Regions from separate parts of the Marinomonas sp. genome, predicted to be linked through region 1. Evidence: predicted binding sites of a transcription regulator. Region 1 holds the regulator's gene; each other region holds the start of a gene.
What was found. Region 1 encodes PhoB, which activates phosphate uptake and scavenging genes when phosphate is short. Its sites were predicted from a motif close to TGTCATANNNNTGTCANA; they were not measured.

Region 1 (3,132 bases):
ACAAGCTGTATTGGATCTGGAGTACAAAGGAGTAGTGAATCGCTTGAATTATTATATTCAATCCGTTGCCACCACCGAGAAAAAACATGACTCGACCTTTTTGACGGTTATCTTGAGTTTGATTGATCAGGACAGTGAGAAAGAGGCGTTTATTAGCCAATTGTTTGATAGCTTATAAAAGACCTTCGCTCGTGACTTCGTGCAAAGGTCTCTATAAGTATTTTTGGGTTTGATTTGAAGATTAAAAAAGGGAAGCGTGAGGCCATGCTTCCCTTTTTTATAATTGATCTGTTGGCGGTGTTTCGTCGATATTAAACTCTATCGCTGGAATAGTATCGTTTCTGGTTCGATTCGCTGGGAAGTGGCAAGAAAACGTACTGCCAAAACCGGGTTGGCTGCGAATTTGTAGTTTGGCGTCATGATGTAGTAGAACGTGTTTTACGATGGCTAAGCCAAGACCTGTGCCACCTGTTTTTGAACCACGTCCTTTGTCTACGCGGAAAAATCGTTCAGTCAGTCGAGGAATGTATCTTGGCTCTATGCCAATGCCTGAGTCTTTTATAGAGAAAACACCATTAAATTCACTGGACTCCCATTTTATAGTGATTTCGCCACCATCTGGTGAATATTTTATGGCGTTAAAAATAAGATTCGAAAAGGCGCTGTAGAGTTCTTTGTAAGAGCCGTACAGTCGAGATTCTTCAGGAATTTGCACGCTAATCGTATGCTTGTCCGTCAAGATGGGCGTTGTCGCATTAGTGATAGTTTTTACTAGGTCTGAGAGCTTATGCCATTGGTTCTCTTCGCGCTTGTCATTACTTTCTAAGCGAGAAAGCAGCAATAGATCTTCAATAAGTTGTTCCATCCGCTCTGATTGCTCAGACATGTTTACAATGCCTTTTTGCATACTTTTAGGCAGGCTGTCCTTGAACATGTCGAGGGTTTCTAGGTAACCTTTAATAACAGTTAGCGGAGTTTTCAGCTCATGGGAAGCGTTGGCAACAAAGTCTTTGCGCATTTGTTCTAGCAAGTGTAAACGGGTCACGTCACGGACAAAAATTAGATGGTCGTTTTTGTCGTATAGCGTGGTTTGAATCTCTAAATACACGCCGTCTTTTGCTGGGGATTTGATGACTAATGGCTCGCCAAAACGTTTTTGACTGAAGTAACGGAAAAACTCTGGGTTGCGAACAATATTGGTAATGACTTGGCCGCGATCAACCGGGCGCATTAATCCAAGAAAGTGCGCCGCCGAGTTGTTCCACCACTCCAAGTTGCCTTGGTTGTCCGCCATGATAACGCCTTCTTTTAAGGCGGTTGTGGAGCTTTCAATTCTTGTTAGAGCTTGGCGCATGCGGCGTTTAGACTTGCGCTGTTTTTTCTGTAAGCGATAAACTGCATCGAAGACATCTCCCCAAATACCGCTTGTTTCTGGTGGCGCCGCTTTTCCTGAATGGCGTAGCCAGTTATGGAATTGGTATAACTGATAAAGCTGCCAGTACAAAGAGCCTAAAACGTATAGCAACAAAACACCCAATAATTGACCTATAACTAAGCCTATTACAATGCAGGCCGCGAGCCCCGCGAGCCAAGTAATAATGGTGTTTCGCCAAACTGTTTTCATACGGACCTTTTTGCTGAGAAGCGGTAGCCAGTTCCTCGTACGGTTTGTATCAAGAAATCATGGGTGCTACCAATGGCTTTGCGTAAACGGCGTATATGGACATCAACGGTACGTTCTTCAACGTAGACATTTCCGCCCCATACTTGATCCAACAATTGCGCTCTTGAATAGGCTCGCTCTTGATGGGTCATGAGAAACTTTAATAGACGGTATTCTGTCGGTCCCATGTCTAAGGGACGGCTGCCTATGGTAACTCGTTGGCTAATTGGGTCAAGGGTCAGACCTTCGATCTCGATTGGTTCGTCAACGCCTTGAGGCGTTGCGCGACGTAACACGGCCTTTAGTCGTGCCACTAATTCGCGCGGCGAGAAAGGCTTGGTGATATAGTCATCTGCACCGACTTCTAAACCTTGAATCTTGTTGTCTTCTTCGCTTTTCGCTGTCAGCATAATGACTGGGATTTCGGCCGTCGTAGGGTCTTTTTTCAATCTACGAGTCAGCTCAATGCCACTACCGCCGGGCATCATCCAATCGACAAGAATCAGATCTGGACGGTGATCCACAATGATTTCATGGCCTTGCTGAATGTTTTCTGCTTCCAAATACTCGTAGCCCGCCATTTCAAGTGCGATAGCGATCATTTCGCGTATGGAAGATTCGTCGTCAATAATTAATACTTTTTTACCGGTCACAGGATTTATCCTCATCTCAGGAACGGTTTCATTAAAACGATCTGATGTGACAATTCTGTTACATTGTCACAACTTTGCCATATATTACATAAAATAGCTTGTAACTAGACCGATGAAAACACAGTAACCAACACGATTATTGTCTAGAAAGGAGCGAAAGCAAGCTTGTCGGTCACGTTCTTTGGCTTGTTTAAATTGTTGATAAAAGAGTCCAATGCAAACTACGAGTGATACAAAATATAGCCAATGTAATCCTGCTAGTAGACCAATCCAAGTTAATAAAGATAAGGTGAGTCCTTGCAGGCAAACGATGATGAATAAATCGTATCGGCCAAATAAGATTGCTGTAGATTTGATACCAACTTTAAGGTCGTCTGGACGATCTGTCATGGCGTAATAGGTATCGTAGGCGATAGTCCAAAAGCAGTTTGCGACAAACAGCATCCATAATTCTGGATCCGCTAAGTCTCCACCTTGTGCGCTGTAGGCCATAGGAATCGCCCAAGAGAAGGCTAAACCAAGGAAAAGCTGAGGCAGATGAGTATATCGTTTCATAAATGGGTACAGGGCAGCAAGCCCCAATCCTGCGAACGACAGTAAAATCGTTCTCATATCCGTAAATAGCACCAAGATAAAACTCAAAATCGACAAGAAGCAAAACAGCATCAGCGCTTCTTTTTCGGATACTCGACCAGAAGGTAAAGGACGGTTCTTCGTGCGTTCAACGTGGCCATCGACTTTTCTATCGGCGAAGTCATTAATAACACAACCTGCTGAACGCATGCTGAAAACACCTAAGACGAAGATCACCACTAA
Region 2 (3,132 bases), 3.3 Mb from region 1:
TGGTGAATTCAATCTAATACATGTTATCGACGATTACAGTATCGATATAATGTTAAGAAATAACCTGAAATCCTCTGATAATAAAGGCGCGATACAGGTCGGCTTTAATTTTCCTTTATGGGGGAAATCACGTGGTTACATTCAATACTTCAATGGTTATGGGCAATCTTTGCTAGATTATAATCATCAAACTCAGTCGCTTGGTATTGGTATTATGTTGACCAATTGGTTGTGATTTTGCCAGCTTGTAGGATGCATTGAGAACGGATTGTCATTAGATTGTAATGATTGTGTCATTTTTAGCTTTTAAGGTGGTTATAAATCTAACCTAGGAGCTAAACCATGAAGTTGAAATTCTTACCTGTTGCAACCAGCTTAATTGCACTAACACTGTTAACCGCTTGTGGCGAAACAGTAAAAAAACACGATACTAAGCCTGCTGCAGAGACAATGTCTTTAAACAACGATGATTTGTACGAAGTTCATCACGAAGGTCGTATTTATGTGTTTGATGATCGTGGTGTGTATGAAGACTTTTTGCAGGTTGGTGAAACTTCTTTTCGTAAAGTGCGCATTGGATCAGGTCCAAAAGGTGAAACTATTGTCTTTGGTCTAACTAACGCAGACAAGAAAAAAATGTCTGGCATCGCCGCTGTTGAAATGTATGACGGTGAGTTGAAAGGCGCCGATTCTTTCTATGGTGAAATGCGTATGGAAGGTCGTATTTATGTTTTCGGTTCTTTGCAAGAAATGAACGAAGCGCGTGCCGTTGGTGAAGTTCCTTTACGTTACACAGACATAGGTTCTGGTCCAAAAGGCGAAACGGTTGTTTATGCACTAAATGGCAGCAACAAAAAAGTGAAGCCGACTGCGATGATCGAAAAATTCCATAAAATGAATCACATGAAGTAATTTACTGACTGAGATTCATAAAATACCTCGCGATAGCGGGGTATTTTTTTGTCTTGTCGTCGTTATGACAGTATGTCATGAAGTTGTCACTGTAATGCCACAGAACGGACATTTTACTGGTTTATGTTGAGAGTAAGACAAAATCAGCGAGGTGAACCGTATGAATATCCTTCAGAATATCCACGCAGTAGATGTACAGACTTTTTCTTGGTGTATGGCTCGTAAGCATCGAGCAACCCTAACTCGCATTGACCGTGCCATTTCGTTTTCGGCAGACGGCCCACTTTATGCTCTTTTAGCGCTTTTGCTCTGGTTTGCTGGAGAAGTGACTTTCACACTTGTGTTGATAGTAGGATTCTTGGTTGAACGGATCTTATATCTGGTTCTAAAACGTGGTTTTAAGCGTAACCGCCCAGCGGATGCTCTAGATAATTTTAGTAGTTTTATCATTCCTTCGGATCAATTTTCGTTTCCATCAGGCCACACTTCGGGGGCATTTTTTATGGCCTACTGCTTGTCTGAATGGTTTCCAAGCATGAATGTGATGTTGTATTTCTGGGCGGCGAATGTTGGTTTATCACGTATTTTTCTTGGTGTTCATTTTCCAACGGATACTGTGATTGGTGCTTTGTTAGGTACGGTTTGTGCGGCGTTAGCGATAGGGATTTTGGTATGAAGATATTGTACGGTGTTCAGGGAACGGGCAATGGTCATATTACCCGTGCAAGAGCCATGGCGGTGGAAATGCACGCCGCTGGAGTGGAGGTTGATTTTGTTTTTTCTGGTCGTCCAGCTGAAGAATATTTTGATATGGCTGTATTTGGCGATTATCGAACTTTTCAAGGTTTGAGTTTCGTGGCGCGAAACGGGCAGTTAGACCTCTACGCAACTTGTAAGAATGCCAAATTTTTTAAGCTATACCGAGATATTCGGTCAATAGATACTCGTGGTTATGATTTGGTAATTACAGATTTTGAGCCTATTGTGGCATGGGCCGCCAAACGCCAAGGCATTCCTTGTATAGGGTTTGGTCATCAATATGCATTCAAGTACGATATTCCTCGCTATAAAAAGAACTTTATCGCCCAATGGATTATGTCCAATTTTGCTCCAGCAGCGACGCAACTAGGCGCTCATTGGCATCATTTTGGATATCCAATTCTTCCACCACTTATTCATGTTCAACAAATGAAAAACATGGCTGACCCTGAGCAGGTCTTGGTATATCTACCTTTTGAAAACAGTGAAGCGGTATTGGATTGGTTGGATGGCGTGCAGAATTATCGCTTCCGTCTACATTGTAAAGACATTGAGCCCGGCGTGTATGGGAACGTAGAAGTTTTTCCTTTCGATAGAGAAGGGTTCCAAAAGAACTTAAGTGAATGCGAATCTGTACTTTGTAATGCGGGGTTTGAATTGAATTCCGAAGCCTTGCAGCTTGGTCGTCGTATTTTGGCAAAACCGTTAAAAGGCCAAATAGAACAACATTCCAATGCTATAGCATTAGATTTTTTAGGTATTGCTAAAACGAGTGACGTTTTGAGTTCGCAGGTAATTCAAGAATGGCTAGAAACCAGTCGAGTGGTGCAGATATCGTATCCGAACGTTGCCCGTGCAGTGGTTGCTTTGTTGCAGTCTAGTAATGATATTAGTGTGTCAGATTTATGTGAGTCTTTATGGCAACAAACTCCTAATGTGCGGGGGATTGATTTTCAATCCAACAAGCCTCGATCTTCAATGAATGTAAAGAGCGTTAAAAGAGTGACAGCATAAATTAATAGGTCATCACTCTTTTTTAATCTAAGCGCTTAATGTTTTTTTGAAAAAATTAATAGTGCGTTCCCATGCAAGTTCCGCGTTTTTCTCTTGGTAGCGAGCGGTCGAATCATTATGGAAACCATGGTTCGCCTGAGGATATACATAGGCCGTGTAATCAACCTTGTTAGCCTTCAGTGCTGTCTCGTAATCTGGCCAAGTGTCGTTTACTCGTTTATCCAATTCAGCAAAATGGAGTTGCAATGGTGCTTTAATTTTATCTATGTTGGATTTAGCCGGCGTGCCGTAATAAGGTGCGCCAGCGTGAATAGTCTCTGGCATTGCGGCGGCTAAGGCGTTAGTCAAATATCCTCCATAACAAAATCCGACCATGCCTACTTTTCCTGTACTTAGCTCATGGTTTTTTAGTAATGTTGCTGCATCCATGAAGTCACCTTCGATTTT
Region 3 (3,132 bases), 730 kb from region 1:
CCGTTGAGGCGACCTTGAATGCAGAGATGGATGAGCATCTGGGTTACGAGAGACATCAAAAATCCTCGTCAACCAACAGTCGTAATGGTAAGAACAGTAAGCGTATTAAGACGGAAGATGGTGAGTTTGAACTGGATACGCCTCGTGACCGCGAAGGTTCTTTTGAACCAAAGCTGGTCAAAAAGCACCAATCCCGCTTTACTTCCATGGACGATAAAATCCTATGGCTCTACGCGCAAGGTATGAGCACCCGAGACATCGTCAATGCCTTCGATGAATGGTACGGTGCTGAGATATCTCCGACACTGGTATCACGTGTTACCAACGCGGTGATCGAGCAAGTAACTGAATGGCAAGCACGCCCCTTGGATGCCATCTATCCCATTGTGTATCTTGATTGTATTGTGTTGAAAATCCGCCAAGATAAGCGTGTTATCAATAAATCGATTTTCTTGGCACTCGGTATCAACACCGACGGTCATAAAGAACTCATGGGCATGTGGATTGCTGAGAACGAAGGGGCTAAGTTCTGGCTAAACGTCCTCACTGAGCTTCAGCAGCGTGGTGTAGAAGATATTCTCATCGCTTGTGTTGATGGTCTAAAAGGCTTCCCAGAAGCCATCAATGCCGTTTTCCCACAAACCAGCATTCAACTGTGTATCGTGCATATGGTACGCAACTCATTGAAGTATGTATCATGGAAAGACTACAAAGCGGTGACGGCGGACTTAAAGCAAGTTTACCGCTCTGCAACGGAAGAAGAAGCCTTGTTGGAGTTAGATCGTTTCGCAGGCGTCTGGGACGATCAATACCCGCAAATCACCAAATCGTGGCGCAATCACTGGCATAATCTTAATACACTGTTTAGTTACCCTGACGATATCCGCAAAGCGATCTACACAACGAACGCTATTGAATCACTGAACAGTGTCATCCGTAGAGCCATTAAAAAACGTAAAGTCTTCCCAAGCGACGATTCTGCGAGGAAAATGGTTTATCTTGCCATTAGAGAGGCCAGTAAAAAATGGACAATGCCCATTCAAAACTGGCGCCAAGCGATGAGTCGATTTATTATTGAGTTCGAGGAGCGACTCGAAAAGCACCTTAACTAAATGGTAGTTACACAGAATCTGTTACAGGGTCCTTGGCTCTCGTGGCGCACCGTTTAAAAGGTGCTGCACTGGAAGTGTCTGGTTATCGTTTTTGTCGACTCATTACCAGAATGGAAGAGCTGGCCATACAAGGTAGCAGTGACCAGTTGCCTAATCGTTATCAAGCTTTGAGAGAGGAATTCGCCGCTTTGGTGCTTGCCCTTAATCAAGAAATTCTGTGTTAGTTACTACCTAATTGACCTTTCATAGCCTTTAAACAGGCTTTTCATTTTTGCCTATCTGGCTTTCATTTCAGCTGTTTATAGCAACTTTTCAACTATTTATTCTTAAAAAAAGTTTCATTTGAATTGCAATTGTATTTCAAATGAAACCTAACTATCATCAAAGTGAAACATTTTCTTTCTATAGTCGTTCTTTCTTTTCGAATAAAAACTCATTGTGAGGAACACGGAAATGCATAATTTGAAGTTAGCGTCAGTGGTTGTTGGTCTATCTATTGCGAGTTCAGGCTTTGCCGCCACAGAAATAGAGTGGTGGCATGCAATGGGTGGTGCAAATGGTGAAAAAGTGAATGAAATCGCTCAAGCGTTTAATGATTCACAAGATACTTATGAAGTTAAACCAGTTTATAAAGGCAATTATACCGAAACCATGACGTCAGCAATTGCCGCGTTTCGTGCGAAACAACAGCCTGCAATCGTTCAAGTATTTGAAGTGGGTACAGCGAGTATGATGGCGGCAAAAGGCGCTATTTACCCTGTATACAAATTGATGAAAGACTCAGGTCAGGCGTTTGATGAAAGTGCTTACTTGAGCGCGGTTACGGGTTATTACTCGAACAGCGATGGTCAAATGCTTTCTATGCCTTTCAACAGCTCAACACCTGTACTTTATTACAACAAAGATTTGTTCGCTAAAGCGGGCATTACTAACCCACCAAAAACGTGGGAAGAAATGGGTTCTATTTCTAAAAAGCTAATGGCTAGTGGCGTGAAATGTGGTTTCTCTACAGCTTGGCAATCTTGGACTCAGCTAGAAAACTTCAGTGCTCGTCAGAATATTCCTTTTGCAACGCAAGCCAATGGTTTCGGTGGTTTAGATACTAAGCTTGTTTTTAATGGCCCAGAGCAAGTGGCTCATATCAAACAAATGGGCGAATGGCAGAAGAGTGGTGTGTTTAGCTATGGTGGTCGCCGCAGTGATTCAGCGCCTAAGTTTTATAGTCAAGAATGTGCTATGTACATGAACTCTTCTTCAGGCTATGCCAGTATTAAGAAAAACGCAAATTTCAACTTTGGTGTTGCTCAGCTTCCTTATGATGACAAGACGATTTCTTCCCCTAAAAACACCATCATTGGTGGCGCGTCTTTGTGGGTACTGCAAGGTCACTCTAAAGAAGAATACAAAGGCGTGGCGTCTTTCCTAAGCTACCTATCAAGTGCGTCTGTTCAGGCTGACTGGCACCAGTTTTCTGGTTACTTGCCAATCACTAAAGCAGCGTACGATTTGACCAAAGGTCAAGGCTTCTACGCTGCTAATCCTGGTACAGAAACGGCCGTCATTCAAATGACCTCTGGTATACCTACAGAAAACACCAAAGGTTTACGTTTAGGTAACTTTGTACAGATCCGTGACGTTATTAATGAAGAGCTAGAAGCAGTTTGGGCAGGTAAAAAAGACGCACAAACAGCGTTAGATTCAGCGGTGAAACGTGGTGATGTGCTGTTACGTAAGTTCGAAAAAGTTAACAAGTAATATTGATTAACTAACGTTTGTATCCTTCACCTTTAATGGGTGAAGGATTTCCGTTTGGACTTATGGCAAGGTTTCGTTTCTATGTCTGTTTATTTTCCCCATAAAAAGCTGCCGTATCTTCTTTTGTTACCTCAGCTTGTGATTACCTTTATCTTTTTTCTTTGGCCTACTGAACAAGCTATTGAACAGGCTTTCTATCAAGAGGATGCATTCGGCTTAAGCCGTGAATTTGTTGGTTTAGAAAACTTTATTACGCTGTTTAATG
Region 4 (3,132 bases), 1.7 Mb from region 1:
AGAATCATTTTTATTTATGGAAAGAAAATACACTGTCTAATTATAATAATAGACAGTGCTTTTATTTAATGCAGGGGTTGCAACGTTCACACAGTAAAACACCAAAAATTAATGCTGTAGGGGCTGACAAGGTTGAGTTTAGAAAGTTTGGGAAAGTCACTCAGTTTGACTTTGCCATTTTTAAATTTAGGCTTGATGCCGTTGATGCGAATTTTCTTGGAGGTAAGTGTATCGGCGGTGATTTCAAAGCGGCGTTTTTTTGACCCGAAGCCATTGCAATGAAGAATTTTAGGACTCGGCGACATATTGATAATGAGCAAAGTACATTTGCCTTCTTTCTTTGCACTATGACAGTAAATTTGTACAAATGGGTCGTTGCTTTGTACGTCAAAGACTTCTTCGCCCATCAGTTTTCCCCATAGCCAGCTGACCCAGTAATCTGGGTTCGGTTTTAATGTTTGGCGGTTAATAAGCGCGTAGTCGCCACCGATGAGGCTTTGTCTTATCATGACTTTTTGACCAATTTTTGCACCTCGTCCTAGTTGATCAGCCCACCAAAAGCACGACAAAAAGCGATCTGATAATTTTGCTTGTCCGCCACACTGTGCTGAGCCCGTTTCTCCTGTCCATAACTGAGCAGTTGGTTGATGTTGGTCGCGAAGCACTTCTAAGCGTCGTGAGTATTTTTCGTAGTCCGCTAAAGAATTAGGCGAGAGGATGTTTTTTAATGTTGCGGCACGGGTTCTTACCGGAGATCGGCTGCTTTGAAACGGGTAATAATGCCAATCGACAATGTCGAGTGATTCTTCAAGATAATTTAAGAATGGCGCGGAAATATTGCTAAGTGGTTTGATGGCTTCGCCGATTCTTGGCCAGAAGGCACTGCCGGGACCTGCGACTTTACTCATTGGGCTGTATTTGCGAACACAGCGAATAAAAGTGTCATAGTCTTTGGCGAGGTTTTTTGCACTGGGTTGCGAGGCTAAGCCATGAAACGCCCAATAGGCATTCAGTTCATTGCCGAGTTCACAAATATCGATTACTTGCCCATGAGCTTGGCTATATTCTAAGAGTTTTGTTACTTCGTCTGCCCGCCATGCACCTTGCTTACGACGCTCGAACAGCCCGTATTTCATAGTGAACATAAGCGCTAAGTCATTACGCTGACAAAACTCATGAAGTTGATGCCACATTTCTTGAGTCAGTGTCAGTCCGTTGGGTGTTGTTTCGGAATTTGATATTTTACTGGTGAAATAAGTGACATTGTCTGCCTCGGATCCACCGACACGAACATAGGCGCTACCAAGACCTTTTACCAATAAGTTGAGTTTTTCTTGGCTTAAGTCAAGAGGTTCTACACGTTCTGTACCAAGCCCACGTTGTGTGCCTTTACTGCCTTCCCACCAGAATCCACCCGCTAAAACGGAAATATCAATCGAGAAAGATAAGTATCTTGGGTCTATGGTTGTAATGGGGGTCGTGCTGTTAAGATTGACGACAAGAGATTTACTCTGGCGAATGTTTTGTCGTCCTTGATTCCACGGACGTATTAGTCTATTGCTAAACAAGAGGTTTCTTCCCTCACAAAAGGTTTTAGTAGACTGCAATAAAAGTATGACATTTGTATGATGGTTTAAACTTGCTGATTGTTTAAATGTACTGATTGCTTAAATGTACTGATTGCTTAAATGTACTGATTGCTTAAATGTACTGATTGCTTAAATGTACTGATTGCTTAAATGTACTGATTGCTTAAATGTACTGATTGCTTAAAAGGACACTTTGATGAAAGTAACGGATTGGATTAAAACTATTTTATTGGTCAGCTTTACCTTATTGGTGGGCTGCACCAGTGCGCCTAAAAATATTGATCCGGTGACGCAATTTCAAATAGAGCGTTATTTGGGCACTTGGTATGAAATTGTTCGCCAAGACCATGCCTTCGAAGAAGGTTTGTCTAATGTCACAGCGACCTATTCACGTCGAGAAGATGGCGGCGTGGCGGTGCTTAACCGCGGTTATTCGGCTGAAGATAAAGAATGGCGAGAAGCGGAAGGCCGCGCTTATTTTGTCAATTCTTCAGATGTTGGGCATCTAAAAGTATCATTTTTTGGACCGTTTTATGGTGCTTATGTGATTTTTGAATTGGATCAAAAAGACTATCAGTACGCCATGATATCAGGCCCGAGTCGCGATTATTTTTGGTTATTGTCTCGCACTCCAACTATGCCTGAAGCCGTCAAACGAAGACTTTTAATGAAAGCGGAAGCCTTAGGGTTTCCGATGGACAAATTGGTTAATGTTGTGCAAAGCAGTAATGTGCCAGCCAGTTAGTTTTTCTAGGTGTTTTTTAGAAAAATGAGCAAGTTATGGACAGCTTGGCGGCTTCGTTTGAGCATACTTCTCCATAAGCTGTGGGACTTTGAATAAGAGCATAGTGCGCATTTGAATCTCGGCACACCGCAATGAAATTCTCATACTCTTGTTGAAAGACGGCTTTTTCATACTCGAAGTCGATAATGGTTTCATTGCCACCAAAGTCCTTTTTCACCGCATCGGCTTCTGCTCTGGTAATGCGGTAATTTAATTCATTGTATTGGCGACGAACCTGATGACAGTAAGCGCTGTTTGGTGTGGTTTCATTACAGTCTGTCATTGAGGTTTCGAGTTTTTCTTTCTCTTCTTTGTAGCGTTTTAAGTTGTCTACTGCTTGGTTGCTTGTGACTTGCCCTTGTTCAGATCTAAGAGACGCAATGTCTAGTTTCATTTTGGTTTTATTCAGACGCTCTTCTTTCGCCAAACACTCTTTTCCAAACGCGATTAAATCGTTGCCATGTACTAGGCTTATAAAAGAACATCCAAATACAAGAATGCTGGATTTAATGATCGAAATACCCATCAGATTATTGATCCTATTTGTTTTTTTGTCACACGTTTGAGGTACGCTCATTGTCACTATGCTCAAGTATACACTGTGTTTTTCTGGAGGAAATATGGATAAGTCGTTATCAATAAAAAGTGAAGGAAAAGGGATTGCTATTTCTCTTGATCGGGGGCCTTATCAGAATAATGGTGCGTCACCTTGGTACGCCTACGTTGGACTTGGTACAACAGCGCAACCATTGAAGTTTT

Region 2: ACO05V_RS18170 (phosphatase PAP2 family protein) is a predicted target of PhoB. The motif match lies at 986-1,003, and genes of this name have one in related genera.
Region 3: ugpB (sn-glycerol-3-phosphate ABC transporter substrate-binding protein UgpB) is a predicted target of PhoB. The motif match lies at 1,489-1,506, and genes of this name have one in related genera.
Region 4: ACO05V_RS10240 (glycoside hydrolase) is a predicted target of PhoB. The motif match lies at 1,614-1,631, and genes of this name have one in related genera.

Annotation. Positions count from the first base shown of each region.
Region 1 is NZ_OZ245329.1:499,294-502,425, reverse strand. It holds gene ACO05V_RS02310 (response regulator) at 1-178, shown strand, start outside; gene phoR (phosphate regulon sensor histidine kinase PhoR) at 278-1,624, opposite strand; gene phoB (phosphate regulon transcriptional regulator PhoB) at 1,621-2,316, opposite strand; gene ubiA (4-hydroxybenzoate octaprenyltransferase) at 2,401-3,132, opposite strand, start outside.
Region 2 is NZ_OZ245329.1:3,798,620-3,801,751, reverse strand. It holds gene ACO05V_RS18180 (phospholipase A) at 1-235, shown strand, start outside; gene ACO05V_RS18175 (hypothetical protein) at 343-912, shown strand; gene ACO05V_RS18170 (phosphatase PAP2 family protein) at 1,073-1,588, shown strand; gene ACO05V_RS18165 (MJ1255/VC2487 family glycosyltransferase) at 1,585-2,685, shown strand; gene ACO05V_RS18160 (dienelactone hydrolase family protein) at 2,713-3,132, opposite strand, start outside.
Region 3 is NZ_OZ245329.1:1,233,354-1,236,485, forward strand. It holds gene ACO05V_RS05720 (IS256 family transposase) at 1-1,112, shown strand, start outside; gene ACO05V_RS05725 (hypothetical protein) at 1,154-1,336, shown strand; gene ugpB (sn-glycerol-3-phosphate ABC transporter substrate-binding protein UgpB) at 1,566-2,867, shown strand; gene ugpA (sn-glycerol-3-phosphate ABC transporter permease UgpA) at 2,949-3,132, shown strand, end outside.
Region 4 is NZ_OZ245329.1:2,163,110-2,166,241, forward strand. It holds gene ACO05V_RS10240 (glycoside hydrolase) at 87-1,568, opposite strand; gene ACO05V_RS10245 (lipocalin family protein) at 1,786-2,334, shown strand; gene ACO05V_RS10250 (hypothetical protein) at 2,351-2,899, opposite strand; gene ACO05V_RS10255 (pepsin-like aspartic protease) at 2,994-3,132, shown strand, end outside.